Regions from separate parts of the Microcystis panniformis FACHB-1757 genome, predicted to be linked through region 2. Evidence: predicted binding sites of a transcription regulator. Region 2 holds the regulator's gene; each other region holds the start of a gene.
What was found. Region 2 encodes NtcA, which controls nitrogen genes in cyanobacteria. Its sites were predicted from a motif close to TTTGTANCNNNNGNTACAAA; they were not measured.
Positions count from the first base shown of each region.

Region 1: a site for NtcA is predicted at 2,797-2,816, ahead of VL20_RS16795 (ferredoxin--nitrite reductase). Genes of this name have one in related genera too.
Region 3: a site for NtcA is predicted at 4,304-4,323, ahead of VL20_RS17205 (DUF3155 domain-containing protein). Genes of this name have one in related genera too.
Region 4: a site for NtcA is predicted at 2,307-2,326, ahead of VL20_RS17760 (DUF4278 domain-containing protein). Genes of this name have one in related genera too.

Region 1 covers NZ_CP011339.1:3,483,374-3,491,311, forward strand. The annotation lists gene VL20_RS16790 (PstS family phosphate ABC transporter substrate-binding protein) at 1-834, shown strand, start outside; gene VL20_RS16795 (ferredoxin--nitrite reductase) at 1,084-2,625, opposite strand; gene VL20_RS16800 (LON peptidase substrate-binding domain-containing protein) at 3,072-3,710, shown strand; gene VL20_RS16805 (Crp/Fnr family transcriptional regulator) at 3,982-4,584, shown strand; gene VL20_RS16810 (ROK family protein) at 5,039-5,959, opposite strand; partial or broken gene VL20_RS16815 (IS4-like element ISMae7 family transposase) at 6,422-7,831, shown strand.
Region 2 covers NZ_CP011339.1:5,460,105-5,468,042, forward strand. The annotation lists gene VL20_RS25675 (Rpn family recombination-promoting nuclease/putative transposase) at 1-576, shown strand, start outside; gene VL20_RS25680 (Rpn family recombination-promoting nuclease/putative transposase) at 669-1,493, shown strand; partial or broken gene VL20_RS25685 (tetratricopeptide repeat protein) at 1,611-2,882, shown strand; gene VL20_RS25690 (hypothetical protein) at 3,000-3,539, shown strand; gene VL20_RS25695 (hypothetical protein) at 3,547-3,855, shown strand; gene VL20_RS25700 (UPF0175 family protein) at 3,999-4,277, shown strand; gene fabI (enoyl-ACP reductase FabI) at 4,426-5,202, opposite strand; gene ntcA (global nitrogen regulator NtcA) at 5,417-6,094, shown strand; gene VL20_RS25715 (DUF3084 domain-containing protein) at 6,102-7,589, shown strand; gene VL20_RS25720 (Uma2 family endonuclease) at 7,603-7,938, opposite strand, start outside.
Region 3 covers NZ_CP011339.1:3,567,721-3,575,658, reverse strand. The annotation lists gene rimP (ribosome maturation factor RimP) at 35-505, opposite strand; gene ftsH (ATP-dependent zinc metalloprotease FtsH) at 720-2,615, shown strand; gene VL20_RS17210 (response regulator transcription factor) at 2,701-3,489, opposite strand; gene VL20_RS17205 (DUF3155 domain-containing protein) at 3,956-4,276, opposite strand; partial or broken gene VL20_RS17200 (GAF domain-containing sensor histidine kinase) at 4,665-5,920, shown strand; gene ebsA (type IV pilus biogenesis protein EbsA) at 6,041-6,418, shown strand; gene VL20_RS17190 (phosphotransacetylase family protein) at 6,454-7,530, shown strand; gene VL20_RS17185 (ABC transporter ATP-binding protein) at 7,571-7,938, shown strand, end outside.
Region 4 covers NZ_CP011339.1:3,684,001-3,691,938, forward strand. The annotation lists tRNA gene VL20_RS17740 (tRNA-Gln) at 128-200, shown strand; gene VL20_RS17745 (AI-2E family transporter) at 202-1,251, opposite strand; gene VL20_RS31800 (hypothetical protein) at 1,273-1,446, opposite strand; gene VL20_RS17755 (FHA domain-containing protein) at 1,862-2,263, shown strand; gene VL20_RS17760 (DUF4278 domain-containing protein) at 2,418-2,810, shown strand; gene VL20_RS17765 (DUF4276 family protein) at 2,946-3,536, opposite strand; gene VL20_RS17770 (AAA family ATPase) at 3,536-4,720, opposite strand; gene VL20_RS17775 (geranylgeranyl reductase family protein) at 5,208-6,344, shown strand; gene aroB (3-dehydroquinate synthase) at 6,321-7,421, opposite strand; gene VL20_RS17785 (IS630 family transposase) at 7,622-7,938, opposite strand, start outside.

The sequences.
Region 1 (7,938 bases), 2.0 Mb from region 2:
GCTGATGTTAAAGTTGACGCTAATATTTCAGGAACCGGCGGCGGTTTTAGAAAATTTTGTGCGGGAGAAACCGATATTAATAATGCTTCTCGGCCGATTTCTGTGGAAGAATTAAAAAAATGTGATGCTAATAAGATAAGATTTATTGAACTACCGATCGCTTTTGATGCTTTAACCGTGGTAGTCAATCCCCAAAATAACTGGGTTGATGATATTTCCACCACAGAATTAAGAACTATTTGGGAACCAGCGGCCGAGAATAAAATCAAACGTTGGAATCAAATTAATCCCGCTTGGCCCGACCAACCGATTACCCTTCATGGGCCGGGTAAAGATTCCGGAACCTACGATTTTTTTAGTGAGGTAATTAACGGCAAAGATGCCAGTCGTGGGGACTTTAATTTTAGTGAAGATGACCAAGCTTTAGTTAATGCCGTCAGTCAAGATGCCAACGCTTTAGGCTATTTTGGCCATGCTTACTATGAACAAAATCGGGATAAATTAAAAGCTTTGAAAGTTAACGGTATTGAACCAACTCGCGGCAATGTCGAGGATAGTAAATATCAGCCTTTATCGCGTCCTTTGTTTATCTATGTTAATGCCCAAAAAGCCCAAGAGAATCCCGCTTTAGAGAAATTTGTTAAATATTATCTCGATCGAGTTCCCAATTTATTAGATAGTATTGGTTATATTCCCCTACCCGATGAGGCCTATCATTTGGCAAGGGTACAGTTGCAAAAATTTGAGGTAGGAACGGTTTTTGATGGCCGACCCCAACCCAATTTAACCATCGGGGAATTACTTCGTAAACAAGCTCAATTTGAAGCGAAGTAACGATTCCCATCTGATACTAAATCCGTTGACTATAGGCTACATATCAGGACAGGCACTCCTGCAAGGGGAGTGACTCTTAAATTATTACAGATGCGTCAGCAGCTGCGTGTAAGCATCCCACCGAAAAACTAATGCGCTCCGGGGTTTGGGGGCGGCACTTCGACAGGCTCAGTGACCGCGCCACGCCCCCAACGGGGGGTTTGGGTAGGGTTGATTCATGAATCAACCCTACATCGAGAAACTTGTTAATTAACCCTTCGGTGTCGCCCCAAATTGCTCGATGAGGATAGAAGTTAACACCGATTTTAGGTCTTCACAGGGAATCCCTTTTTGTACACAGCTTCCCAGGTGAGCATCTTTACCCACTTTACCCCCCATGTAGAGGTCAACTCCCTCCACGGTTTTGCCGTCTTTGCGCGCTTTTGTCCCCATCAAACCGATATCGGCCACTTGGGGTTGTCCGCAGGAGTTAGGGCAACCAGTCCAGTGCATACGCACACCCCGGGGGATATTTAATTCGGCATCTAACTGACTAATCAAGTCCACAGCCTTATTTTTGGTTTCAATCAGGGCAAAATTGCAGAATTGCGCCCCCGTGCAGGAAACGAGCGCTCGTTGTAAAGGAGTGGGATTGGGGGTAAACTTAGCCAGTAAAGGCTCGGTTAAAAGAGTCGCCATATTTTCAGCCGCTATATTGGGAATAATCACGTTTTGTTCCACGGTTAAACGCAATTCTCCGCTGCCATACACTTCGGCAATCCGGGCCAAATCGAACATATCATCGGCAAATAGACGACCAACGGGAACACAAAGACCGATATAGCTCAATCCCTCCTGTTTTTGCGGAAAAACTCCCAAATGATCCCGTTTTTCCCAGTCGATTGCGTCTTTTTCGGCGGCCGTTGCCAAGGCATAACCTAAGTGATTAGCCACCCGCGTGCGGAATTCCTCGATTCCCCACTCATCAATTAACCACATTAAACGGGATTTTTGACGATTGGCGCGCAATCCATTGTCGCGGTAAACTTCCAAAATTCCTCGGCATAAATCCACCACTTCCTGATTCGGTCTCACCCAAACATTCATAGGAATTGCCGCTTCACAGCGTTTAGCCGAGAAAAAGCCACCCACCACGACATTAAAGCCTAATTCTCCCTCTTTATAGCCAGGAACAAAGGCAATATCGTTAATTTCCGCATGAACCGAGTTATCCCGTCCCCCCTCGATGGCAATATTAAATTTGCGGGGCAGATTGCTAAATTGATAATTACCTTGACCGCAGTTGGTAATCATATCTTGGACTTTTTGGACTAATTCCCTGGTATCAATTAATTCATCCGCGTCTAGTCCTGCCATGGGTGAACCGGTAATATTTCTGACATTATCCATGCCCGATTGTACCGAAGTCATACTCACGGATTTTAGTCGTTGGAAAATATCAGGAAGATCTTCGATGCGAATACCGCGTAATTGTAGGTTCTGACGAGTAGTAATATCGGCATTACCATCATCGCCGTAACGCTGCACGATTTCCCCTAAAACGCGCATTTGCTCACTGCTAATAATGCCGTTAGGAACCCGCAAACGCATCATAAATTTGCCCGGGGTGACGGGACGATAAAAGACCCCCACCCATTTTAAGCGATATTCTAAATCGGTTTTATCCATCGCTTCCCAACCGATTTGGGCAAAATGGTCTAGTTCATCTTTAATGGCTAATCCGTCTTTTTCTGCTTTAAATTTCTCGAATTTATTGAGAGTTGTTCCATCTTTTTCAGGTGCTTGTACCACGAATCTATCTCCTTTTGGTTTGTGGGTGTAATTGTTCTAGTTGGTGCGGGTTAGAAATGAAGAAATCGGGATTTAACAATAAGTATTCTTTAAAATACCGTCGTCATTAGCAAAAATTTAGTAATTTACCTAGTCTCTATTTGTTATTTAATTATTTTTAACTTGGATAATTTTGTATTGTTTGTAACAGAAATCCGTTAACCATCGTGTTTAAGGATTTATATCATGCAGTAAGTGCATTGAGATGGGGTGTGGGGTGTGGGGTGTGGGGTGTGGGGTGTGGGGTGTGGGGTGTGGGTGTGGGGTGTGGGTGTGGGGTGTGGGGAGAATAAATAAAGGCAATCTCCCGACTCCTGAATACTGGCTCGGAGTCTCTTGCCCTTACCTAGCGGTTCAGGGGGTATTGTGTAAAAATAAGAAAAGATCGGTTTTTTTTTACTAAACCTATGGCCACTTCTTCCATTGCCGTTAGAGAATTACCTCTCTTTCCCCTACCCGAAGTTGTTTTATTCCCGGGTCGTCCTCTGCCCCTGCACATCTTCGAGTTTCGCTATCGGATTATGATGAATACGATATTGGAAGAAGATCGCCGTTTTGGGGTCTTAATGGTAGATCCAGCCACGGGAGAAATCGCTAAAGTCGGCAGTTGTGCGGAAGTTGTCCGTTGTCAACGTCTCCCGGATGATCGCTTAAAAATTCTCACCATCGGTCAACAGCGTTTCCGTGTCCTAGAATACGTCCGGGAAAAACCCTATCGTGTCGGTTTGGTGGAGTGGATTGAAGATGTCCCCACCATCCAAGATCTGCGACCTCTGGCCAAAGAAGTGGATCGACTGCTGCGGGATGTGGTCCATCTATCAGCCAAATTAACCGCTCAAAAAATTGAACTCCCCGACGATTTGCCTAGTCTTCCCCTGGAATTATCCTACTGGGTGGCGGGTAATCTCTACGGTGTGGCCGGGGAACAACAAGCTTTATTAGAAATGCTCGATACAGTCAGTCGTCTCCAACGAGAATCGGAAATTCTCACCTCAACCCGCAATCATCTGGCCGCTCGCACGGCTCTTAAAGATGCTTTAAATTAATAATCTGTAGGTTTTTCAGCTGCGGGAGAGGGAAATGGGGGACATGAGCAGAAAACGGGTTTCTCCGAGAAACCCGTTTTCTGTGCGTTACTCAACGGATTTAGTATTATTTCAGTGAACAGTGAACAGTAATCAGTGAACTGATAACTGACCCACTGATAACTGATAACTGATAAATGATAACTGTTAATCTGGGGATTACCTAATGTTTACCTTGATACCGTAGAGTGGGGTTAAAATTGTTAGCCCCTCACCTAGGAGAACTTTGATCATGTTGCTGACCTATAATCCCAACTCCTCACCCTTCCGAGAAGACTATAGCGAGAGTCGTCGGCTCCATTTTTATGATCGCGGGGAAAATATTCCTCTGGTGGTTGATGGAGTCTGGCAAGTTTATCGGGGTATGGCGCAACTAAGTCAAGTATCTGAGAGTGGGGAGGAAATTTTACTAGGCTGGGTTCATTCATCCCACTTTTTTGGCTTAAATTTGACCCATCTGGAATCCTATCACGCCAGAGCCTTGTCGGAACTGTACCTAAAGTGGTACACGATCGCCGAAGTGGAAAATTCGGCGGAATTAACCAGGATGATGTTAAATCAAATGATCCGTCGTCAACAACAAACGGAATCCCTACTTGCGATCGCAGGAATCAAACGAGTCGAGGAACGTCTCCAGCAGTTACTACAGCTATTAAAGCGGGAAATGGGAGAACCAATCGCCCAAGGCAGTCGTTTAAAGATCCGTTTAACCCATCAAAATCTCGCCAATGCTATCGGTACTACAAGGGTAACGGTGACGCGTTTATTAGGCGAATTTCAGCGTCAGGGAGCGGTGAGCAGCGATCACGATCGCCATTTAATCATTCACGATTAACTCAGTCCTGTTGACATCCTCGCCCCCCTAAAAGTGCGGCGATTCCTAAACCTCACGATTTAAGTTTCTGCTTCCACCACCGTCGCATACCACAGTTAAAAAACCATGTACTGTCTTACACAGAGTCCACAGACTTTCGCCCCATTTCAGAAGCCCGATTCCTTGTGTCCCACGGTACGTTGACCGCCTATAGCTTCTTGTACTTGTTGCGCGCGACTTTTTACCCGGCCAAGCTTTTCTGGTCGGAACCCCCTAAGTCTAGTTTTCAAGGTGCTGCGCCGTCCACTTGGTTTTCGAGACTGGCCTTTTAATTCTAACGTAAAGCCAACCTAGAACGGCGGGGTTTCAGACCCAAAATTTCCGATGAAAAAATTTTCACCCCCACAGATGAAAGAGGTTTCTTTCCCTACACCCCACACCCTACACCCCACACCCTCTTTCAAGTCAGACAATTTTAGTCAGATCCTGCCATAATAGAATCCCCGCGCAAGTCCACTAATTGCCAAGCTAATTTAGCAGCCCCCACCATGCCGGCGCCATTACCTAACTCGGCCGTTAATACCTCTAATCCTTCTCTGGAACTAGGTAAAACCCGTCTTTCGATTTCTGTGAGGAGAGAGGGAAAGAAAAACTTAGCACTGGCGCTAATACCGCCGCCGATAATTACCGCCTCTGGGGTGAGAACATAGAGTAAACTGGCGATACCAGCCCCCAGTAAACAACCGTAACCCTGCCAGAATTGTAAAGCCCCTTGATCGCCTTTTTCGGCCAATTCCGCCAATTGCTTCGGTTCTTTGCCGGTCATCCGGCGAATAGCTTGCAGGGAGACGTATTGTTCTAAGGAACCCTGATTACCGCTATTGCACAAGGGACCGTCAAAATTGAGGGTTATTAAGCCTAATTCGGCGGCCGTTCCCTTGCTGCCGACAAATAAGTTACCATCAAGGATAATTGCCCCTCCTACTCCCGTCCCCAAGGTCAACAGGATCAAGTTTTGAAACCGTTTGCCCGCTCCTAACCAAGCTTCCCCCAAACCGGCACAATTGGCATCATTGGCTAAAATTGTCGGCATTCCCGTACTTTCTTCTAACCAATCGGCGAGGGGAATATCCCGCCATCCTGCCAAATTAATCGCTATTTTGACAATTCTTCCCTGAGCATCCGCCGGACCTGGCGTTCCCACACCGAGCGCTTGACAACTTTTATCTAAATTTACTTGACAAATGCCTTGATGTATGGTATGGGCGACTTCTTTGGGTGTAGCGGGTTGGGGAGTGGGTAAGGTGAGAGATTCGAGACAATTGCCCTCTTGGTCAAATTTACCAATTTTAATAGCGGTTCCACCTAAATCGACACCTATGACTGTTTTCACCATCGGGCTTTCCTTGTTACTCTGGGAATAGCTAAGTAGGGAGGCATAATTATTTGTAGGATGGGTTAGCGGTAGCGTAACATAATCGTAGGTTGGGTTTCATGCTTCAACCCAACCTACGTTCATCTTATATTTAATTCCACCCACCCACTTAGGTTTATTATCACTCTTTTTGGCGGTTTTTTTCGCAGTTAGATGTGATCGAGAGGATAATTCGGCTAAACTGGCAAAACTAGCTGATTGATTAGCCCCAAATTTCTTCTATACTTTGGACACCGGCAGCTTAACTCCTGATTTTTCTCCATTTTTAAGTAGGTAGGCGTTAAAAATTATCAGATGCCCCCCTTATCAAGCTATCCATTAGTCGGATCTTTCTTAACAAAAAGAGAAGAAACTTAAAAAAAGGGGAAACGATTGATAGGTATAGTTTTGAAAGAAGGAATTAAGGTGGAGGTAAGCAAAAAAATGGAGAAATGGGCAGCCCAAGAATTACAATATGCAGACCTAGGGGACACCAGAAGAAAGAAAAGGTTAATCAGTATCGTAGAAAACTTGGCCAGCCAACCTAGTACAAGTGTGCCACAAGCTTCGGGAAATCTAGCCGCAGCGAGTGCCACCTACGACTTTTGGAATTCCCCCTATTTTCACCCATCAGATATAATTGCCGCCCAAGCCAAAAGTACAGTAGAAAGAATCAAAGAACATCCAATAGTTTTGGCAGTGCAAGACACAACAAGTTTAGACTTTACGACGCAAAAAGCCAAAAAAGGAATGGGTTATCTAGATTATAAAAAATCCTTTGGTCTCAAAGTTCATACCACATTAGGAGTGTCACCGCAAGGAATACCTTTAGGACTGATTAATCAATATGTCTGGGCAAGAGAAGAAAATAATTTAGGGATTGCCAAGCAAAGAAAAAAAAGAGAAACCGAAGAAAAAGAAAGTCAAAGATGGTTAGATTCTTTATCAGAAACACAACAACAAATACCCGAAGATATTCAAGTAGTAACAATCGGAGATTGTGAGGCAGACATATTTGATTTATTTGCCCAATCAAGAAGTCCTAACTCTCATTTATTAATCCGAGGAACTCATAACCGAAAAGTTAACTATCTCGAAGATAAGCAAAGGTCAGGGCATCCAGAGACTAAATATTTACATCAATCCATCAGAGAAATCAAAGCCTGTGGTAGCCTAGATGTGCAAGTAAAACGCAATCCTAATCACGAGGCTAGACTAGCTAAACTAACAGTTAGATTTGCCAGTTTTGAAATACAAGTACCTAAGCATCACTCGAAAGCGAACCCTCGTCAACCGGTCAAATTACAGGTAATTTTAGCTGAAGAAGAAAATCCGCGTCCCGGGGTTAATCCTATCAGTTGGCTCCTCTTAACTAGCCTAGACATTAGTAGCTTTGAATCAGCGATAAACTGCGTGCGCTGGTATAGTTATCGCTGGTTGATAGAACGCTATCATTTTGTTTTAAAAAGTGGTTGTGGACTAGAAAAACTGCAATTAGAAACGGGTCGGAGAATTGAGATGGCCTTAGCTACCTATTCAATTGTAGCTTGGAGATTACTTTGGTTAACCTATCAAGCACGCTTACACGGAGAGGAGAGTTGTGAAAGTTTTTTGGAAGAACATGAATGGCAATCTTTGTGTGCCACTATTCATAAAAAGAGTCCGCCCCCTGAAAAGCCGCCCTCCTTTAGGGAAGCGGTCAGAATGATTGCTTCTCTTGGGGGTTTTTTAGGTAGAAAAGGCGACGGTGAACCAGGTGTTAAAACTATTTGGTTGGGACTGCGAAGGTAACATGATATCAGCCAGACTTGGAAACTATCTCATCAAATTAGTCCCCCCATAGAACCTCCTTGAGCCATATTGCACACTTTTCTCTTTTTGTCAAATTTTATGTTAAGAAAGATGTGACTAATGGATAGCTTATTAAGGGGGGATTAAGGGGGGATCTATCTTCAATTTAA
Region 2 (7,938 bases):
TATAGAGAGCTATTACAAGAAACAAGAGTACAAAGGATTTATCTCGAGGAATTAGCTGATATTCCACCAGATTCGCTCGGATTAGCGACGCTAGAGTTAGTAAGCTTACCCGAAGCGCAAGTGATCAACCGGGGAAGAGAGTTAATCGCGCGAGTGAGGGAAACGGGGGTAGAAAATCGCCCACAGGAACTTTTAGAATTGATAGAGACGATTTTGATTTACAAGTTGCCGCAGATTACTCGAAAGGAGATAGAAGCTATGTTTAGTTTAAGCGAGTTAAGACAGACGCGTGTGTTTCAGGAGGCCCTAGAGGAAGGTCGCCAAGAAGGTCGCCAAGAAGGTCGCCAAGAAGGTCGCCAAGAAGGTCGCCAAGAAGGTCGCCAAGAAGGTCGCCAAGAAGGTCGCCAAGAAGGGGAAATCATCGGAAAATTAGCTTCTGTTCCCTTATTATTGCGAGCGGGGGTTAATCCCAAGGAAATCGCCGCTTCTCTGGGATTATCTCTCGAACAGGTCTTAGAATTGGCTCGGTCACGCGAAGCGTGCGCGAAGCGTTCGCCGGAAGATAGCGAGCGCTAGGGTATTTTCAGAAGTTCGATTGCCGATTTCCCCTTTAAGATGAATAGGAACCCCTAAAGGGAAGACTTTCGGCAGCGGAATAGACCGAACTCATGAAAACCGACACGATTTTCTACCGACTTTTTCAAACCTTTCCCGATCTTCTGTTTGAGTTAATCGACTTTCCCAGGGAATTAGCCGATTTCTATCGATTTTCCTCCGTAGAGGTGAAACAACTATCTTTTCGCATCGATGGAGTCTTTCTACCAGAACGGCAAGATTTACCAATTTATTTTACCGAAGTTCAGTTTCAGAATGATCCGGAGTTTTATGCGCGTTTTTTCGCCGAAATTTTTCTCTATCTCAAACAGACGCAGTTAAAAAACAATTGGCGCGGGGTGGTGATCTATCCGAATCGAAGGGTGGAAAAGGAGAATATAGAGCGATATAGAGAGCTATTACAAGAAACAAGAGTACAAAGGATTTATCTCGAGGAATTAGCTGATATTCCACCAGATTCGCTCGGATTAGCGACGCTAGAGTTAGTAAGCTTACCCGAAGCGCAAGTGATCAACCGGGGAAGAGAGTTAATCGCGCGAGTGAGGGAAACGGGGGTAGAAAATCGCCCACAGGAACTTTTAGAATTGATAGAGACGATTTTGATTTACAAGTTGCCGCAGATTACTCGAAAGGAGATAGAAGCTATGTTTAGTTTAAGCGAGTTAAGACAGACGCGTGTGTTTCAGGAGGCCCTAGAGGAAGGTCGCCAAGAAGGTCGCCAAGAAGGTCGCCAAGAAGGGGAAATCATCGGAAAATTAGCTTCTGTTCCCTTATTATTGCGAGCGGGGGTTAATACCCAAGAAATCGCCGCTTCTCTGGGATTATCTCTCGAAAAGGTCTTAGAATTGGCTCGCTCGCTGGAAGATAGCGATCGCTAGGATATTTTCAGAAGTTCGATTGCTGATTTCCCCTTTTAGGACGAGTATGAACCCCGAAAGGGACGACTTTCGGCAGTAGAGATATAATTTCCTTATCTTCCTTTCCCCCTTTCTTCGATGCTATCCCTACTAAAAAAGCTCTGGAATTGGCTAAAATCGCTCTTTATTGCCAGTCCGAAGGCAATTAACCTCAAAAAAGTCGAAAATACTCCTCCAGAACCCAGCGATGGGGAATATGAAGGGATATTGATGGGGTTATTCGAGCAGGTGGCGGCGGGAACCACTACCGACGGGTTACGGGAATGGCTATACAGTCGCCATTGTGACGATAAAAAGCTGGCGCGGTGGTTAGGGGTCAAAAGCGAGGAATGGCTACAGTATCCGGAAGATTATCAAACTTTAGGGCGGGATCTGGCGGCTTTAGGCAAGGTGATGACGGGAAATCTGGGGGAAGTGTCCCAACGGATTAGCCTCCAGTTACGCGACGCGGTGAGGGATGTTTCCGGTGTGGAGGAGGAAAATCTAGACTCAAAGGAGACGGATTTGACGGAAGTGGTTCAGGATGTCGCATTCTGGTTTGAGCAAGGATACCAGAAACTAATCAATGGGGATTTTATCGGCGCGATCGCCTCTTACGACAAAGCTTTGGAAATTAAACCCGATTTACATCAAGCTTGGTACAACCGAGGGATTGCGTTAGGTAATTTAGGCAGATTTGCAGAAGCGATCGCATCTTACGACAAAGCTTTAGAAATTAAACCCGATTATCATGAAGCTTGGTACAACCGAGGGAATGCGTTAGGTAATTTAGGCAGATGGGCAGAAGCGATCGCATCTTACGACAAAGCTTTAGAAATTAAACCCGATTTCCATCAAGCTTTGTCCGGCCGAGGGGTTGCGTTAGGTAATTTAGGCAGATGGGCAGAAGCGATCGCCTCTTACGATCAAGCTTTAGAAATTAAACCCGATTATCATGAAGCTTGGTACAACCGAGGGGTTGCGTTAGATGATTTAGGCAGATTTGCAGAAGCGATCGCCTCTTACGATCAAGCTTTAGAAATTAAACCCGATTTCCATCAAGCTTTGTCCGGCCGAGGGGTTGCGTTAGGTAATTTAGGCAGATGGGCAGAAGCGATCGCCTCTTACGATCAAGCTTTAGAAATTAAACCCGATGACCATCAAGCTTGGTACAACCGAGGGATTGCGTTAAAGAATTTAGGCAGATTAGAAGAAGCGATCGCATCTTACGACAAAGCTTTAGAAATTAAACCCGATGACCATCAAGCTTGGACCAACCGAGGGAATGCGTTAAGGAATTTAGGCAGATGGGCAGAAGCGATCGCCTCTTACTACCAAGCGGTAGCCATTAAATCCGATGACCATCAAGCTTAGTCTGACCGAGGGTGGGCGATTTGTTCTCTGGGTAAAATAGGGCTAGATCAACTAACAGAATACAGCGATCCTTACCATTGGGCAGCCTATACCCTGACTGGACAGGACTAACTTATGGAAATTCCCAAAACAATTATCGATCTTGAAGCGCTGCTAATTGCCCTCGCACAGCAGACTGAACCTTTGCCAGAATATCTACAGCGATCGCTCAAAGAAATTGAACGATTATTAAGGGAAGAACAACCCCAGGCAGCAACACAATTGCGGCAACTTGTCAAGGATTTTCCCCCCCTAGAAAAAGCTTATAAAAAAGCGATCGAAGAATTAGACGCAGCCTATGCTAACCAAGAACGCACCAAAAGTTTAAGCGTCATTTTTCCCGATAGTTTAGATTTCGAGGCCCTATTTATTAATGATGTTATTCCTAGCCAAGATTGGGTAAAAACTGCCCAAAAATTAGCTGGATCCCCCCTTGATCACGAGGGTGCTGATTCCCCTCGATTTTGGGATAAAGCCGATCGCCTGATGGTGGTAACGGTGGGAGGTGCAGCCCTAGGGGGATCGATTGCGGGAGTTTATGGCGCGGTTATTGGTGCGATATTAGCGGCGGGCTGCGGATGGTATATTACCTTTAGAAAAGCAAAATCAGCATAAATTTTTGATGAAGATTGTTAACATTGAAAACTTTCTTTTGTTAATCGGAACCTTGGTCATTACCGCAAGCGTGGCAGTGGTTACAAGAAGACGGCAGCGACGGGGAAACAATAAATCTTATCTAGAAATTCTTTTCGTTTCTGGGTTAACTTTGTGGACTGCATTTACCCTATTTAAGGTGGTCTATAAAGTGTTAACCGATGAAAATTTTCAGAAATGCCTTGGTTCGGATAGTCAAATCCCTCTTTTGCTAGGTGCTGTTGTCGGTATCTATATTTCTATTAACGAGATTCGGAAATTATTTGAAGCGAAGTAATAGAAATGCCAGCTTTATCCATATCCAAAAGTTATACTAAATCCTGTTGAGAAGGTATAGAATAGGCGTTGGGTTTCATGCTTTAACTCAACCTAAGTTCTATAAACATTATCAGTAAACCCCAAAAAAAAGGAAGCTAAATCATGAAAATTACTATCGATATTCCCGATGAATTGCTTCAACATTACAACTACAATAATCTTACCCGTGAAATTTTAGAGGCTTTGGTGGTGCAGGCCTACCGAGCGGAAAAAATCACCAGTGCCGAGGTCGGAAGTATTTTAGGTCTATCTTCTCGTTGGGTGGTGGATGCTTTTTTGAAAAACCACGATGCCGATTTACATTACGATGAAGTCGATCTAGACAGCGATCGCAAGACTCTTCAGCAACTTCGCAACAAACACGATCATAGTCTTTTATGATAGTCGTTTCAATTAAATTGAAGATAGATTTCGCCTTTGATACCCCCTTGATCCTAGGGTTGATTCATAGTAGGGTTGATTCATGAATCAACCCTACTACCCTTAATAAGGGGGGCGCTGATGATTTTTAACACCTACCTACTTAAAACTACATTCCCATAATTTCGTAACCGGAATCTACATAAATAATCTGACCGGTAATACCACTAGAAAGATCACTGGCTAAAAAAGCGGCCGTATTTCCCACCTCAATTTGTGTCACGGTGCGATGTAAAGGAGCGATTTCTTCCACATGATGGATCATATCAAGAATTCCCCCCACGGCCGAAGATGCCAAGGTGCGAATTGGACCGGCGGAAATACCATTAACTCGGATCTTTTGGCCACCTAATTCCGCGGCTAAATAGCGAACACTCATTTCTAAACCTGCTTTTGCCACCCCCATTAAATTATAGTTAGGAATTACCTTGACACCGCCGAGATAGGTAAGAGTGATAATACTTCCCCCTGCCGTCATCAAAGGTTTAGCTGATCGCGCTAGACGGGTTAGGGAAAAAGTGCTAATATCTAGGGATTTAGTGAAAGCTTCCCGAGGGATGGCGGTAAAATCGCCCGTTAAACCCTCTTTATCGGCAAAAGCGAGACAGTGAATCAAAATATCCAGTTTACCCCATTTTTCCGCCACTGTAGCGAAAGTATCTTCTACCTGTTGGTCATTTTGGACATCGCAGGGGACATAAAAAGCGGGATTAAGTTCATCGGCCAATTCTCGCACTTTTTTCTCAAAGCGGCCTTTTTCGTCGGGGAGATAGGTGACACCGATATTTGCACCAGCTTGATGGAGTTGTTGGGCAATTCCCCAAGCGATCGAGCGATTATTGGCAATTCCTGTCACTAGGGCGTTTTTTCCCGTTAAATCTAACATAGTTCTCGTTTCTCTTACAAAAATCTCCCCAATAGCCGACCCCAGCGAGATTCGGTATAATAGGGATACAGATAACGGGGCAGCAATGATCACCCCTCCCCCATTGTCTGGCAAAAAGCGCCCAAAACTTTTCCCAGTTTAGGCAGCGGTTATGTTTAATAGAGGTGACACTCGTTGCATAATAAAAACAATTTTCCCCTTTTTTGGATGTGAGATGGACTTATCCCTAATACAAGATAAACCCCTAGCAGATGTGTTCCGTCGAATCGGCAGCGGCAATTTCCCCCCGGTGGTGGAATTGTTCGAGCGTGGCAAAACGATCTTTTTCCCTGGAGATCCCGCCGAAAGAGTCTATTTTTTGCTGAAAGGAGCCGTTAAGTTGTCGCGAGTCTATGAAGCGGGAGAAGAAATTACCGTGGCTCTACTGCGGGAAAATAGCGTCTTTGGTGTGCTATCCTTACTCACCGGCCAGCGATCGGATCGTTTTTATCATGCCGTGGCTTTTACTCCGGTAGAATTACTCTCGGCCCCGATCGATCAGGTAGAAAGATCCCTCCGCAATAATCCCGATTTATCAATGTTGATGCTGCAGGGTTTGTCCTCGCGGATTCTGCAAACGGAAATGATGATCGAAACCTTGGCTCACCGGGATATGGGTTCACGTTTGGTCAGTTTTTTGTTAATTCTCTGTCGTGATTTTGGGGTTCCCACCACCGATGGCATCCGGGTGGATCTAAAATTGTCTCACCAAGCGATCGCAGAAGCGATCGGTTCTACTCGCGTCACTGTCACCCGTTTATTGGGAGAGCTGCGGGATCAAGAAATGGTCTCAATTTACAAGAAGAAAATTACCGTCCATAATCCCGTCGCTCTCAGTCAACAATTTACTTAAATTCTGGATGACTAGCGCTTATATTTTGGTTTTGGCCATCGTGGTTTTAGGTGGTCTGATAGCGGCGGTTGGCGATCGCATAGGGAGCCGTATCGGTAAGAAAAGGATGCGTTTATTTAATCTGCGTCCGAAACAAACCGCAACTTTAATGACGATTGTAACGGGAATTTTGATCGCCGGCTCCACTTTAATTGTCTTGTTTGCTTCTAGTAAATCCCTGCGTCAAGGGGTTTTTGAACTGGATCGTCTTTTAAATGAACGTCGTGCCGCTATTAAGGATTTAGAAAGTCAGGTCAGAAAAACCACCGAACAAAAAAATCAGGTGGAAAAGGCTTTAAAAACAGCTAAAAGTGAACAGATAGCTGTGCAGAAACGTCTAGAGGTTCTTAACAAAAATTATCAAGCTTCGCGTCAACGTTTGCGATTAGTTTCGGGACAGTTGGAAAAGTTTCGGAAGGAAGTGGCTAATTTAAATAATGAACGAGTTATTTTAACTAATCAAAAGGCACAGTTAAGCAGTCAACGGGATCAATTGTTCCAACAAAAATCAATTCTTTCTAGTCAGATAAATCAACTACAAACCACCGTTAAAGTTAGAGATAAAGAGTTGGCTAATCAACAAAAATTATTAACAACCAGACAAGCGCGACTTCAACAGTTGGAAACCCAACAAAAAACCCTACAGCTAGAAATTGATCGCCGGGATCAACGCATTGGAGAACTTGATCGATCGATCGTCGATAAAAATTTAGCTTTGGAACAGCGTGAGGGAAAATTAAAAGATTTAGAAACCCAAATGGCTTTTCTTAAGCGGGAAGTGGAAGTTTTAGAACAATACTATCAAACCTATCAAGAATTGCGGGAAAAACAAATCGCTATTTTCCGGGGACAGGTGTTATCTTTTGGAGCTTTTCGTATTGTTGATCCCCAAGCTATTGTCACCGTTATCGATAAGTTATTGCGGGAAGCGAATATGAATGCTATCCGTGCCACCCAACCGAATCAGCCTAATTTTGACCAGCGTTTAGTTAAGATCACAAAAGCACAGGTAGAACAGTTAAGTCAACAATTACAGGACGGTAAAGAATATGTGGTGAGAATCCTTTCCGCAGGTAATTATGTCTTAGGAGAAACCGAGATTCGTGTCTTTGCTGATGTGGTTCCCAATCAAAGAGTTTTTGAGGAGAAACAGGTAATCGCTGCCGTTTCTATTGATCCGCAAAATATGACAGAAGAAGACCTGCAAAAGCGTTTAGATTTACTCTTAGCTTCGGCTCAATTTCGCGCTAGAAGTGCGGGAGTTTTAGGGTCAATTCAAGTGGAAGATGGTTTATTAACTACGGTAGTTAACTTTATCGATCAAGTCAAAAGGTCGGGTAATTCTATCGAGACACTTGAGGCAGTTGCTGCTAGTAAAACTAATACATCTGGACCCTTAACTTTGCGTTTGGTAGCGGTAAAAGATGGTAAAATTGTTTTTAGTACGTCCTCTTAAAAGATAGCTAAAGTTAGGAGTTGAGATTAAAATCAATTCCTTCGTAAATATCGACAAGATTTAAGCTAATTCCTAAAGAATCTAGGGATATAATTCCCCTTGCTGGGGTGTATTCTTGCAATAACCAATTATTCTCTGAGGTTTTGCTATAGGATTCTATTAGTATCTCCCCTTGACTGACGAGAAGATATTGGTTTAATTGGGGTATAGAACGATAATAACGAAATTTATCACCCCGATCATAACTAGAGGTAGAAGGGGATAAAACTTCGATAATTAGGCAGGGATTTAAAATTTCATCGTTGCGATTATCACTAAATAATGGTTCCCCGGCAATAATCATTAAATC
Region 3 (7,938 bases), 1.9 Mb from region 2:
ATCTTCATCTTTATCCCTGATTACTGATTACTGATCACTGATTACTGCGCTGCTCATCTAAACGGACGCTGATGACGGTAGTGCGATCAATGGTCAGGGAGCGACCTTTTTGGTTAAGATAAATAGATTGCTCATCTCTACCTTGCAGTTTTCCGCGCCATTCTTTTGGTTTTCCCTGGCTATCCTGGCCGGTAACGATGACGGGAAAACCTTTAAAAGACTGAAATTCGCGTTCGCTGCTCAGTTGTCGAGAAATGCCGGGGCTAGATATTTCCAAAACGTAGGCCCCGGGTAAGATTTCTTGACTGTCGAGGGCGGTTTCTAAAGACCGACTCATCTGCTCACAGTCCTCTAAACCAGTATCTCCCGCAAGATTGCGAATATCGACGCGCAGGACGGGAGGCCTTTTATTGGTTTGGAAAACGATATCGACCACTTCTAGCCCCAAGTTTTCAGCGATAGGGGTGGCTAGGTGCAGCAGGTCGGGGATGAGCGGATGAGTCATGATTTGGACAATAAAAAAAGCGGGCGAAACCCACTTCCCTAAACTGTTAGTGATTGGGATAGGCAGTTGTTAGACTACCTAGCTGAATACAATATAGCAAAAAACCGTCATCACTATTTGCCCTCAGGGTCGTGCTTGGGGGAAAACAGAACAGTGGTCACGATCGAGTCGATCTGTCACAATGAATACAGGGTAACTAGATATAGAGTCAATTATGGATCAAAAATCTCCGCTCACCGTAGTTAGAGCCAAGTCAGCTAAGAATCGTGGTCATCGGCCAGTATGGAAAGGGATTGTCGCCACTTGGATGATTCTGCAAACCTTTGGCCATGTCAATCCTGCTTGGAGTCAAAAAAAACCCAATACCCTCACCTACGGTGAATTGTTAGAGAAAATCGAGCAAGGCAAGGTAAAAAAGGTGGAAATCAATCCTTCTTTGCAGCAGGCAGCAGTTACCCTCGTCGGTCAAACGGACAAGGATCCCCCGAAGGAAGTCAATTTATTTGACCAAAATCCCGAATTAATCAAGAGACTCGATGCTAAAAAAATTGAGTACGGCATTCTCCCCAGCACTGACAATTCGGCCTTGATCAATGTTCTCACTAACCTGTTAGTGATTATTCTCGTCTTGGGATTATTGGTGTTTATTATCCGTCGTTCTGCTAATGCTTCCGGTCAAGCGATGAACTTCGGTAAATCAAGGGCGCGGTTTCAGATGGAGGCGAAAACTGGCATAGAATTTAATGATGTGGCGGGTGTGGATGAGGCCAAGGAAGATCTAGAGGAAGTGGTGACATTCCTCAAACAACCCGAAAAATTTACGGCTATTGGCGCAAAAATCCCCAAAGGAGTCCTGTTAATCGGGCCACCGGGGACGGGGAAAACTTTACTGGCTAAAGCGATCGCAGGAGAGGCGGGAGTGCCTTTTTTCAGCATCTCTGGGTCGGAATTTGTGGAGATGTTTGTCGGGGTTGGTGCGTCGCGAGTGCGAGATCTATTCCGAAAAGCCCAGGAAAATGCCCCTTGTTTGGTTTTTATCGATGAAATTGATGCCGTTGGTCGTCAACGAGGGGTCGGTTATGGGGGAGGTAATGATGAACGGGAGCAAACCCTGAACCAATTATTGACGGAAATGGACGGTTTTGAGGGAAATACCGGCATTATCGTCATTGCCGCCACCAACCGCCCCGATGTTTTGGATTCGGCCCTGCTGCGTCCGGGTCGTTTCGATCGACAGGTAGTGGTGGATTATCCAGATTTTAAGGGACGTTTGGGCATTTTGGAGGTCCATTCTCGCGATAAAAAGGTGGCTGCTGATGTGGCTCTGGAGGCGATCGCCCGGCGCACACCGGGTTTTACTGGGGCAGATTTGGCTAATATGCTCAACGAAGCGGCGATTTTTACTGCTAGACGGCGGAAAGAGGCGATTACCATGGAGGAGGTCAACGATGCGATCGATCGGATTGTGGCCGGTATGGAAGGGCGTGCTTTAGTGGATAGTAAAGCCAAGCGTTTGATCGCCTATCATGAAGTCGGCCATGCGATTGTCGGTACTCTCTGTCCCGGCCACGACCAGGTGGAAAAAGTCACCCTGATTCCCCGGGGGCAAGCGCTGGGGTTAACTTGGTTCACTCCCGATGAAGAACAGGGTTTAACCAGTCGTTCCCAGTTATTAGCCCGAATTGCGGGATTATTAGGGGGACGAGTGGCGGAGGAATGTGTCTTCGGTGAGGATGAAGTGACCACCGGGGCCGGTAATGATATTGAAAAAATTACCTATCTGGCCCGACAGATGGTAACGCGTCTGGGAATGTCGGAATTGGGATTGATTGCTCTAGAGGAGGAGGGCAATTCCTATCTCGGTGGTGCTGCTGCTGGTTATCATGCCGACCATTCTTTCGCGATGATGGCGAAAATTGATGCACAAGTACGGGAACTTGTCAAGCAATGCCACGATTTAGCAACAAAACTTATCCTTGACAATCGTGTGGCGATCGATCGCTTGGTGGATATACTGATTGAACAGGAAACCATTGACGGCGACGAATTCCGGCGTTTATTGACGGAATTTCAGCAACAAGCGGATCGGTCAATGGTGACTACGGTTTAATTTGCCCTTCGTCTCCTCGCTTCGATTAAGTGGTTAGGAGACGATTTCAGCAGACAATCTGCTAATCAGTCGGACAAAGCCAGAATTAACGACTAACGTTGTGAGCAGGAATTTTATTAATGGAATGGCCGTTATGATTGCCTTTGGTGGAGGCAATAATATTAGCTTCTAAAGCTGAAGTCATCTCGGCCAACATTTCTAGATTGAAACGATAGCCAACGTTGCGGACGGTTTGAATTAAATTAGGTTGTCTGGGATCGGTTTCGATTTTTTTCCGCAGAGAGAGAACATGAGTATCAATTGTCCGGGGATTATCAATTTCCTCAGGCCAAGCGCGACGCAGTAAATCGGCTCTTGATAGGGGTGTTCCCTCCGCTTGGGCTAAAACGTAGAGTAGGCTAAATTCTTGGGGCGTTAATTCGATATACTCCCCGCGAAATTGTACCCGTCGTTGGGCTAAATCTATTTTTAATTGCCCATAATCCAAGTGTAGGGGAGCAGCCCTACTGCCTAAACGACGAGTTAACACTTCTACCCTAGCCATAAATTCTTGCATTCCAAAGGGCTTTTTCAGGTAGTCGTCGGCCCCGGCTTTTAAACCATTGACCACGTCTTTTTCGCTATTGCGGGCCGAGAGAATCAGTATTAAAGACTGTTTTTGTTGATAAAGCCAACGGCAGAGTTCGATTCCATCCCCGTCCGGCAAGTCGGAATCGATAATTGCTAAGGTTGGTTGACGATGAAGGAAAGCTTGACGCGCACTTTGCAGGGTTGCCGATTGGTTAACCAAATAACCGGCCTGTTGCAGATGCCAAGCTAATAGCGATCGCAAGTGCGGGTTGCCCTCAACAATAGAAATATGGATCGATACCACTTGAGTTTCTGCCCCATTACTGCACAGATTGACACATTGTCAGGGTATCAGAATTAATGTCAAGATGTTGTAACAATCGTAACATTCGTCAGGAGTCAGGAGTCAGGAGTCAGGAGTCAGGAGTCAGGAGATTATTTTTATACTAAATCTGGTTATTAAAAACTGATTATTTAGGGGTTGCCGAAAAAATCTAAAAACCTTGTTGGGTAAAACTTTTAGACTTTTTGGTTTCCAAAAAGTACCAGATCTGGGAGTGATCGGGGGGAAAATTCCGGGACTTTTTCCCTGAAAATTAGGTAATTGACCCCCTCAAAATCGCTAAAACCCTACACCCTACACCCTACACCCTACACCCTGCCCCCACCGAAAAGCTTTTTGCCGCAAACCCTACTTATGCACAAAAAAAACTCGTTTACTTTTCCGTAAACGAGTTTACTTTCCATGATATGATCAATAGTCCTTTGAGTTATTTAGCAACTGCTACCGGTGCTTTGACGGGCTGGGGCTGGGGCTGCAGGTCGCGCAAACTTGGGAAAAGGAAGTGGTTTTCCTCCACATATTGCGCTCCAAACAGTCCTTTTTCAGCCCAGAAATAGCGATCGGTTGTATGCTCGTTACGCTTAACAATCAATAAAGCTGGTGGGCTAATGCCTATAGCTTGAATATACTTACGCGCCGCAGTTACGGGTTTATCCTCGCCACTTTCAATACTATACTGGGGTACAAGTTCAAGTATCTTACGTCCTTCTTGACGACGGCGACTCTTACGTTTCCGTTTTCTGGCCAACCCAATTACCTCCTGTTCTGGCTAATCGTTGTAATGATAGTTACAAAAGCCGTAGCGATTATATCCCTTCTAGACCAAGAAATCAAGTGTCTCTCACAAACCCAATTACAGACAAGTTTGACTAGAAGCTAGACTGAGACTAGGTTTAAGTTTTTCTGACAAAAACACAGCCCCAAATCCCGATACAAAACTTATTATTTTTAAACTTTTTTTAATATATACCGTGATCCACCCCGAAAATAGTGACCAAACCCTTGTTCTAACTGCTTTTTGCCGGTTGCCCTCGACCCAAGGGGAGGGACATTCTCTCCCCTGTCAACTGGGAAATAAAACTGGCAACCCTAGCTTGATCAAGGTTTTCTGATTTTTTACTTTTTACTTTCTTAGTATGTCCTTCTCCTCCCCCTCCCGGACTCCCCTGAGTGATGATTTTATTGCCCTGTGTCAGGCACAGATGGAACTTTTGCGGGAGCAAATGAAAACGGACAGAAGTGCAGTTTATTTAACTGAACCTTTATCGAGTAATTTAATCCCAGTCGTTGTTTATCCGCCTTTTAACCCCCCTTCTCCCCAAAAAAAGCGGCTTTCCTTACAACCAGAGCAACCAGCAGCCGACTTGTTAACTGCGGTTAAGTTAGAAGATTTATCCCACCTCTGGGGTAATCAGGAGAGCGTCAGCGGTCATCGCTTGTTTTTACCCTTAATGTATGAAGAGGGCATGATCGGATTATTGGTGACAACCCGAGAAAAACGACCTTGGCAAAGTTGGGAATTAACCCAGATGGAAAAAATCACCCAAACCCTCGCTTTAGCCTGTGTACTCGATCGCCAATTGGGAGAAGAACGTTATTATCGACAATGGCAACGACAGCGCCTCGATACCTTTCTCCATCAAATCCGCAATCCCCTCACCGCTTTAAAAACCTTTGGTAAACTTCTACTCAAAAGGCTTTTAGCCGAAGAGGGTAACGATCCCGCCATTACTGGTATCCTGAGAGAAAGCGATCGAGTTCGCGACTTAATCGCCGAATTTGAGGCACAAATTCAGCAAGAAAGCGAAAATTACCCCACCGTCGATATTCCTCTCCTGCAAGCGCAATCTTCCCCCACCGCCTTTCTCTTACCTGCTGGCAGCGGCCAACTAACTCCGATCGATCTCCATGATCTTCTCGATCCGCTGCTCCTTTCGGCCCAAGCGGTAGCCAAAGAGAGAAATCTCAGTCTAGAAACGATTCACGGGGAAGATATACCACTTATTCGGGCCAATATCCCTGGTTTGCGGGAAGTATTCAGTAATTTAATTGATAATGCCCTCAAATATACTCCTGCTGGCGGAAAAGTCACCGTCGAGGTGCATAATGTTAAGAATAGTGTAGAAATTGTTTTTAAAGACACGGGTTATGGTATTCCGACGAGCGATCAAGAAAGAATTTTTCAACGTCACTACCGGGGAGTGCAAGCAGGGGGAGATATACCGGGTACAGGATTAGGTTTAGCGATCGCCAAAGAATTAATTACCAGCATGGGGGGACGATCGAATTTATCAGTCCCAATCCCGAGCCAACAAGTTCCCCCTACCCCGGCACGGTTTTTCGGGTTAGTATGCCGGTTATAGCCGATAGACATCTTAGTATAGAAGGATGATCTGGTGGTCAATTCTGCCTATTTTCTCCCTCAGGAGATTCCTGGGGCGATCGGTTAAAATATATGGAAAATATCAGTGTCAATGGTAACTTGGCCGTGAAGCAGAGAATTAAGTAAATTATGCCAACTATCGAACAATTAGAACCCGCCGATAAGGCCGATGTGGTAGTATATATGCCCTACTATGCCAAGGACAAACATAGTATCCTGCCCTATGCGATCGCTTTGTATCAAGCCGGATCTTTAGAAGGTCGTCGTCGCATAGAAAACAGTCAAGGGATTCCCTTTGTGGCATCTTGGTATGTATCAAAATTGCCCTCGGAATTGACCCGTTGTCGTTTACAATTTGAAGGACAGGCCGACCTAAGCTATGAGATGACGATTATTAACGCCGAGTTGATCGAATATCTTATCGATGCGATTAAAACCTTTAAGCAGCTAGGTTCAGCCGACTTTTCGCAGGGATTTTATCGGAAACTGCTGCGATTTGAAGAATAAAATTCGGGATTTTACGGGTTAAAAAGGAGCAAATCGTGGCGAAATCAGCCAAATCTATACTTATCTCTTCCCTGGAACCCCTCAGTGGTAAATCGGGAACTATCGTCGGTTTAGCGCATCTCTTGCGGCAAAAAGGACTAGAGATAAGTTACGGCAAACCAGTGGGCAATTGTCCGGGCTACGTCGATGGGCAATTGGTCGATGAGGATGTAGAATTTATTCGGCAATTATTAGAATTATCCCCCGAACAGCTGCGCTTACCCCTGATCTATACAGATGTGGATTCCGTTGCTAAACGTCTGCAAGGTGCAGATCAACAGGACTACGGCAATATTCTTACTGGTTATCTCGATCGAGTTAACAGTGATATTACCCTCCTCGAAGGGCCGGGGACTCTCTGGGAAGGCAGTATTTTTCAGCTATCGATGGGGGAAATGGCCAAAATTCTCCAGACTCCGATCCTATTGGTGGCCCGCTATAGTTCTCCCCTGATTGCCGATAGTCTGCTGAAAGCGCAACGGGAATTAAATAATCAGCTGCTGGGGGTAGTAATTAGCGATATTCCCACCGATGATTGGGAGGAAGTACAATCCCTCCTGAAACCCTATCTCGCGGGCCAAGGCGTGGAAGTTTTAGGACTGTTACCCGCTAGTAAATTATTGCGTAGTATTAGTGTTCGGGAAATTGTCCATCTTTTGGGGGCCAAAGTATTATGTCGGCCCGATCGTTTAGATTGGATGGTAGAAAGTTTAGCGATCGGGGCGATGAATGTCAACGCCGCTTTAGAATATTTTCGCAAGGGGGAAAATATGGCCGTGATTACGGGTGGCGATCGCACAGACCTCCAGTTAGCTGCCCTAGAAACTTCCACCACCTGTTTAATTTTAACCGGTTCCATCTCTCCAGATCCCCTGATTTTGGGCCGGGCCGAGGATTTAGAAGTACCGATTCTCTCGGTAAATTTAGATACTCTCAGTACCGTGGAAATCGTCGATCAGGCCTTCGGGAAGATTCGCTTACAGGAACAGGTAAAAGTCGCTGGTATTCGAGAATTAATGGGGGAACATTTTCAGATTGATCGCCTGTTAGAAAAGTTAACAATAGGGGCGTAATTTCTCCCCAGCTGCCCAGAATTTCATGGGAAATCACTTCATGAGTCTATCATCCTCCCCTGTGTCCCCTCCGGTCAAAGAAAATGACTGGAGCTTATTATTAAGATTATTTCCCTACGCAAAAAAGGAAAAAGCTCTGCTATTTTGGTCATTAATACTTCTTTTTCCCCTATCTCTCACGGGGGCAGTCCAACCCTTAATTATCGGTCAAGCGGTCTCCCTTTTGCAAAAGGAACAAACTTGGGATTTTTTGGCTCAAATGCCCTTAACAGCAGCCATTAACACCCTAATTATTATCCTGTCGGTTTCGATTATTTTACGACTGATTTTAGGGACAACACAAGGTTATCTAGTACAGAAAGTCGGTCAGTCAATTACTGCTAATGTCCGGGAAGATTTATTTAGCCA
Region 4 (7,938 bases), 1.8 Mb from region 2:
CACACCCCAAACCCCACACCCGAAACCCCACGAAAAACTTTTTGCCGCAAACCCGAAGTAAAAAATTTTTATCAACTTCTTGACAAAACCGGGGAGATAAATGCTAATATTAAAAAGGTCTGTCCAATGGGGATTAGCCAAGCGGTAAGGCAGCGGGTTTTGGTCCCGCCATTTCCTAGGTTCGAATCCTAGATCCCCAGTTTAAGATTTTTTATTCCCAGTCCGCCAATGATTGAGAATATCCTCGATCAAAGCTTCCTTGAGCCAAATGCGAGCGATAAGCGTCAGGGGGACCGCCAGAAATAGCCCTAAAAAGCCAAAAATCGAGGCAAAAAACAACTGGGCCAACAGGGTAAAAGCGGGTAAGAGCTTGAGCGACCGCACTGTTAAAATGGGCAGCGGTGAATGATGGTCGAAATATTGAATGAACAGATAAATACTGCTGTAGAGTAGTAAAACCGCCCAGGGTTGCCAGGGAGCTTCCAGAAGGGCGATAGAAAAGGGTAAAATCGTGCTTAGAACCGGCCCGAGGTTGGGGATAAAGGTGAGAAATCCTGCCAGAATAGATTGGGAAAAAGCGAGGGGAATGCCAATCAGGGATAGACCCAAGCAACTGCCCAAGGTCATAATCAACATATGACAGAAAATCCCTTTCAGCCAAGCTTTTAAATCTCGATCGCACTGTTCTAGGATCGATCGTACTCTAGGACGGTAGAAAGCGGGAAATAAACGCAGAAAACAACGGTGGTAAGCGGCAGGATCGGCGAGAATCATCAAGCTCAGGGCAATAATTAGCAGTAAGCTGAGGATAATGCCGAAAGTACCGTAAAAAATGCTCAAACCCCGGCCGGCAATTTGGTTAATCAGGGGTTGTAATTGAGCCAGCAGGGTTTTAAAGTCTGGAAAGACACTGGCCAAACTAGGATCGAGATAATCCTCAAGACGATGCACTTGTCCCCAGAGTCTTTCTATAGCTTGGGGAAGTAAACTAAATAATTGGCGAAATTGTTTGACTAAAGCGGGTATAATTCCCACAAAAATACCGATAATACCAATAAAGAAGCTAAAAAGAGTGATAATTAGGGCGTGGGAACGCTTGAGGTGATGACGCTGCCACCAAGTCACGGCTAAATTTAAAATCTGCGCCAGAAGAATCGCCATCAATAATAATAAGAGAATCTGTCGAATCTGCCAGAGAATCAACAGACAAAAGACTAACAGGACTAAACCGAGGCTGCTGCCAAAAGTCATGATGAGTAAGGAGAAAAATTCCTAATCAGTTATTGTCCGTCTCCAGAGGGCAAAAACCGTGAGCAGAAAAGGAGTAAAAACCAGAATTAAAGTGTTAAGAGGACTGGGAGCGATCGATAATAAAGGGGCAAGATATTTAATTCCCAGGGAAATCAAAGCCGATATCAAGATTATTTTGATAATAAAGCCGCTCATAGATCAATGTTTAGATGGCATAAGCACTATCTTATCCCTGAAGAGGTTAAAAATTGCTCAAAATGTGGAAATCATACCCCATCAGTTTTATTAATACTAGGGCGAAGGGGCTAGATTTTCTGGGGGAGGTCGGTTCTGAGGGAACGGGAAAGTGTGAGACAATGGAAAGAAAAGGCTTAGTCAATTAACTAGAGATATTCATTGCTAAGTGGGTGGGTGGAATTAAATATAAGATGAACGTAGGTTGGGTTGAAGCATGAAACCCAACACCTGCATGGGTTACGCTACCGCTAACCCATCCTACAAACAATTTTGCCTCCCTACTTAGGACTTAAGACTTAATGGCAAGGATGAATCTTGACAGCAAATAAGATTTACCCTGTCCACCGTCCCTATCGTGCCGCCAATAGTCACCGTGATCACTTTAACTCTTTTACACCCCAGCCAGGCCACGCCCCTACAACATTGGCAATTTGACAATGATCAATCAACCATTCTCATCGGCAGGGCGCTGGATAATCATGTAGTTCTCTATAGTGCTGTGGTTTCGAGGCGGCACTTAGAAATCCGCCATAATAATGATCACGATGATTGGGAATTGGAAAATTTAGGGGCAAATGGGACGTTTCTCAATGGCAAACCGGTCGAGAAAACCGTCGTCGTTGATGGTATGGTGGTTCGTTTAGCCGCCTCCGGCCCGCAAATTCAAATTCGTCTCATCAATGAGGACGAGCAACCAAAATTAATCCTCAAACCCCTAGAGGCTCCTTTGGTGGGCGACCAAACCCAGCCGGAAAAGGATACTATAGCCAGCTAGAAAATATTAAATTTTTATAAAGTTTTTTCAATTTCCTTAACAAAATGTAAAAATAGATACAGAATAAGAAATAAAATCTTCTAACTTGTTGTCCCTAAATAGAGACGACAAGAGAGATTAAAGTCACTTTAAAGCATTGCAGGGAGTCGGTGATATGACGTTAGCCTATCGAGGAGTTAAGTACGAAAGGGATTCTCTCCCCTTGGAGATGAAGACCGGAGATATCGGGGGTAAATACCGAGGTCAAGACTGGAATCACCATTATCCTCGCCATATGCTCCAATTAGAACCGAAACTGCATCGTCAGTATCGTGGAGTTGCCTACAGCACCCGTCCTCATCTTACCGGGCAAGTCATCCCAAGCACTTGTCCGTTGCCTGTTGTCAAACCCCCTGTTGTTGTCCAAGAGGAAACCCTTTCTAGCATCCATCTGAACAATATTCGTCTTCGTCTGGAACGTCGTTTACAAATCGCTCAAGAGAATGGTGACGAAACCCTCGTTAATCTCTTGAAAAAAGAATCCCAAGACTTAGCCTTAAACTGCTAATCTAGCAGTTTTTTTGCCACTTTCCCCTCGGTTCTGCCGGGGGGAATATTTTTGGGACTAAAAATGACACCCAGAGAAATTATCACCCTGGTTAGGAGTTTACAGGCTTTTAATTATATTAGGTCGAGGTCTATTTTAGTTCGGGTTCGGATGGGGGCGTTGTATCATTTCCACAACATTTTTGATACCTTGGATAAAAGTTTGAAAACTACGGGATTTATTTTCAGTTAGGGAAAGATGGGGGGCAATCTGTTTAGAGTGGGTTCCTGCATAATACTCTTTCACTAGCTTTTTTAATTCTTGTTTGGCCGAGTTAAGCAGGTCTGGTTCTCTGTATTTACTTTTATTTTGTTTTTGGCCGAGACTATTTAAATTATACGCCTTGGCCACCGCTGCTAAATCTCCCAGAAACCAAGATTCTAATTCATGGCAAATAATCCGAATTAAGACTTGAGCATCACTGGCATTTTGACAAATTTTCCCTAGTTCTTTTTTGAGTTTTTGACAATCGTGGGAATCCTGATCATGGACAATAATAAATTTGGTATTGGGACTAGATTTCTTGAAAGCTTTGAGTTTTATAGGAATAGATTTGGCTAGGTCTTGTTTACCTTGATGACTAATACATATATAGCTTATTTCTGGGGGAATAAGTTTAGGCAAAAGTTCTTCTAACACATTTTTTATAGATGACTCTTCTAGCAAAAATACGATATCATAGTTCATTAGGGTTCTACTCCTTCAAACCAGCCTTGATTCCAAAGATAGCCGGGTAAATCGCCTTCCGCTACTAAGTTTTTGAGGATTTCGTTATCGGCAGCCCTATGGATTTGGGTGATACCTTGGGATTTAATTAGCCAGAAAATACTAGCTAGTGGAACCGCATTGAGAAAATCGGGAGAGTGGCTAGAAACAAATACCTGACCCCCCTGATCGCTATAGTGGGCGAATTCTTCGGCTAGTTCTTTTAATAAAGTAGGATAAAGTTGGTTTTCTGGTTCTTCGACACAGAGTAGGGGATGAGGATTGGGATCGAATAGTAATATTAAATAAGCGAACATTTTCATAGTCCCGTCAGAAACATAGCGATCAATAAAAGGGTCTTTAAAGGCCTGATCTTGAAAACGTAAAATCAAGCGACCGTCTTCGGTTTCTTTGGCTTCCACAGAAGAAATACCCGGAACTCGTTGTTTCATTTTTTCGAGAATTTGCTGAAAAATTTCGGGATATTGTTGATAAATATATTGAGCAACTGTAGCTATATTGTCGCCAGTGGTGGATAAGTGTTCAGCATAAGATATTTCTTTACTTCCTCTAGCTTCGCTAATATGAAAGTCAGAAACGTGCCAATTTTCAATCAGAGAACGAAAGGCTGTAGCGGCTTTAAAACGTTGAAATTGTCCTAATCCTTTGATTGCTAGTATATCGTTAGATTCTAGCTGTTGTTCTTCTCGATCGAGTTCTTTATCCGGTTTACTAAAATCTTCTTCGTTGGTGATAGCATATCCTTGACCAAGTTGAAAATCTAAAAAATGAAAAGGTTTACCGTGTTCACCCCGTTTATAGCGAAGTATTTCGCGTTTGATAACGGGGCGATTATTGTTTTGTCCAATTATGATTTGATAAGTAACCAGACGTTCTGTATCTAAGATTTTCATGCGAAATTGCAGCTCGATTTCAATATCTTCCTGTTCCTGACCTCTAGTGATAATTTCTCTATAACCGCCGCGAATTTGTAAGGCTTGGCGAATGTTGTTTTTGAGGGCATCTCGCAGAAAACCAAAAATATCAAATAGAGTAGATTTTCCCGTGCCGTTAGCTCCAATAATCACACAAAAAGGGGGAATATCTCTTATGTGTATGTTTTTAAACATACGATAGTTTTTTATTTTAATAGAAACAATTTTCATGATATAATCGAGTCATTATAGTTTTTTTGATTATACGATTGATCAGGTGAAGATAAGTAGGTAGGCGTTAAAAATTATCAGACACCCCCCTTATCAAGGGGGATCCCCCCGCCTATCGGCACCCCCCTTATCAAGGGGGATCCCCCCGCCTATCGGCACCCCCCTTATCAAGGGGGATCCCCCGCCTATCGGCACCCCCCTTATCAAGGGGGATCCCCCCGCCTATCGGCACCCCCCTTATCAAGGGGGGCAGGGGGGATCGAACCTAAAATCCATTTTTAATTTAATTATAACCAGCTACTTAATTGATCAATTAGCTAAAAAAGCCAGAGATTAGGCTCTCTGGGAAATTGGGGGATAAATCAGCTAGAAACTAGAGAGGCAAGCTCAACCGCCTGAGAAAGGGACAAGAAACCAGACTAAACATAAGTTGCCCAAAATAGCGTAAATTGTCTATAAATTTGTTCAACGACTTAAATTAATACAAATGTTCGACTGTATTATCATCGGTGCGGGACCAGCAGGAGCGACGGCGGGTTATCATCTAGCTAAAAAGGGACGAACGATCCTGATCCTCGATAAAGCGAAATTACCCCGTTATAAACCCTGTGGTGGGGGGGTATCCCCGGCAATTAAGCAGTGGTTTGATTTTGACTTTACCCCCGTGATCGAGAATACCGTCACGCAAGTACAGTTTACTTGGAAACAGGGGGATACCGTCACCACTAAGTTAAATATGCTAGAACCGATGTGGATGGTACAAAGGGATCGTTTCGATGATTTTTTAGGTCAACAGGCGATCGCAGTCGGGGCAACCATCCAAGATAACAGCGAAGTTACCCAGATCAAATTCGTCCAAGATCACTGGCAAGTTACCACATCCCAAGGAACATTTTCAGGCAAATATCTGATTGCTGCCGATGGTGTTAGGGGCAATACCAGTCGCTGGTTGGGATTACCAGCGAAAAACGAAGCGATCGGTGCTACTCTCGAAATTACTAACGCAGAAGCGACTATTCCACCCCAAAAAGCTTTTTTTGATTTTGGTTCCCTAAAAAATGGTTATATCTGGGCTTTTCCCAAGTCTAATGGTTACACAATTAGTGGTGCTTGTTTTAAGGGCAGCATCAAATCCGAGGATCTGAAAAAACAACTGTTAAATTATGCCCGTCAAAAGGGCTGGAATTTAGAGGATTATCGCTATGGTGAGTATGCTTTAGCCCTTTGGAACGGAAATCAACCGCTACACGCCCAAAATGCCCTAATTACAGGGGAAGCGGCGGGGATTCTCGATCCGCTCATCGGTGAGGGTATCCGTCCGGCAATTTTGACGGGAGTTAAGGCAGCCGAGGCGATCGATCGAGCTTTAGCCGGAGATAATCAGGCTTTAGCGGGCTATAGTCGGATAATTCGGGAAGAATGGGGTGAAGATATGGCTTTAGCGGCCAAATTGGCTGGTTTATTCTATCAATTTACCCAAATCGCCTATAATGTCGCCGTTAAACGTCCGATCGCCGGTCAACTGATGGGACGGATTCTCGTGGGAGATTTAAAATACCGGGATGTTACGGAACAAGCGATGCAACAATTGAAAAAGCTTTTACTGCCCGGATTCGGTTGGTGATAACACCTCCCGCACCAGGGTGGGGGTGACTCGATCGCTAATGGTGACTTGGCCGATTGCCGTTGGTAAAATAAATCTAACCTTGCCATCTTTAACCTTTTTATCGGCAGTAAGAGCATTAACCATCTCATCGGCATTTAAAGGCGGCATATGGGTTTCTAAGGCCGCTTTTTCGATTAAATCGGTTTGACGTTGATTTTCCCCGGCGGTCCACATTCCCAGTTTAACTGCGATCGCTCCTGCCGCCACCATCCCCAGGGCCACCGCTTCCCCGTGGTTAACGCTAGTATATCCCGTTAAACTTTCAATGCCGTGGGCGATCGTGTGACCATAGTTTAAGATCGCCCGCAAACCCGCTTCTTTTTCGTCTGTGCATACCACATCTGCTTTCGCTTGGCAAGACTTTGTAATAATTGTTTGCAATAGCTCGCCATCGATCTGAGAAAAACTAGCTAAATTGTCCGAGTCTTCTAACTGTTGAAATAACTCGGCATCCCAAATTACACCGTATTTAATCACTTCTGCCATTCCAGCCCGAAATTCTCGCACGGGTAGGCTTTTAAGCACGTTAGGATCGATCAGAACTAATTTCGGTTGATAAAACGCCCCGATCAGATTTTTGCCCTGGGGATGATTAACACCAGTTTTACCCCCGATGGAAGCATCTACCATGGCTAACAGGGTGGTGGGAACCTGGACAAAATTAATGCCCCGTAACCATGTGGCTGCCGCAAATCCCGTCATATCCCCGATCACACCACCACCGAGGGCAACCATAGTCGAGGAACGTTCCAAACGGTGAGCGAGGGCGCTATCATAAACTTCGGCGATCGAATCGAGGGTTTTATAATTTTCGCCGGCGGGGATCAGATGAGTAAAAACGACAAATCCCGCTTTTTCTAGGGAATTAACGGCTGTATGTCCGTAATAGTCAAAAATTTCGGGATTAGAAACCAATAAAACCTTTTTACCTAAGTTTAACTGGCTCATTTCTGCACCGAGATTAGCTAAACTGCCCTTCTCGATCAGAATATTATAGGAGCGATCGGGTAAATTAACGGGAATGCAAATAGCCATAGGGTGTGGGGTGATGTTTCAGTGATCAGTAATCAGTAAACAGTAATCAGTAAACAGTGATCAGTAAACAGTGATCAGTAAACAGTGATCAGTAAACAGTGATCAGTAAACAGTGAAAAGACAGTGGGAAACTGCCATTTAATGCTGCTCACTTAATACATACTGCTCACTGAAAACTTAAATCTGATAACTGATATACTTTAGACGTTCATAATCTGAGATTTATTAAACTTCTGAAATCGTAGAGTCAGCAAGGAATCCAGTTCTTTTTTATGTTTCAGATGGGCATCATTCAGACATTCATAAATAGCTGAAGAAAAGTCAGAAAAGTTCTCATAATATTTACCATATAAACATTTCTTTTTGACCAATTTCCACAGCCTTTCAATTAAATTTAGATTAGGTGAATAAGACGGCAGATAGAGCATCTCTATTGACAAAGAAAGAGCCAATTCTTCAACAATTTTACATTTTTGATAGCGGGCATTATCTAAGACTAGAGTGATGGGAATCATTA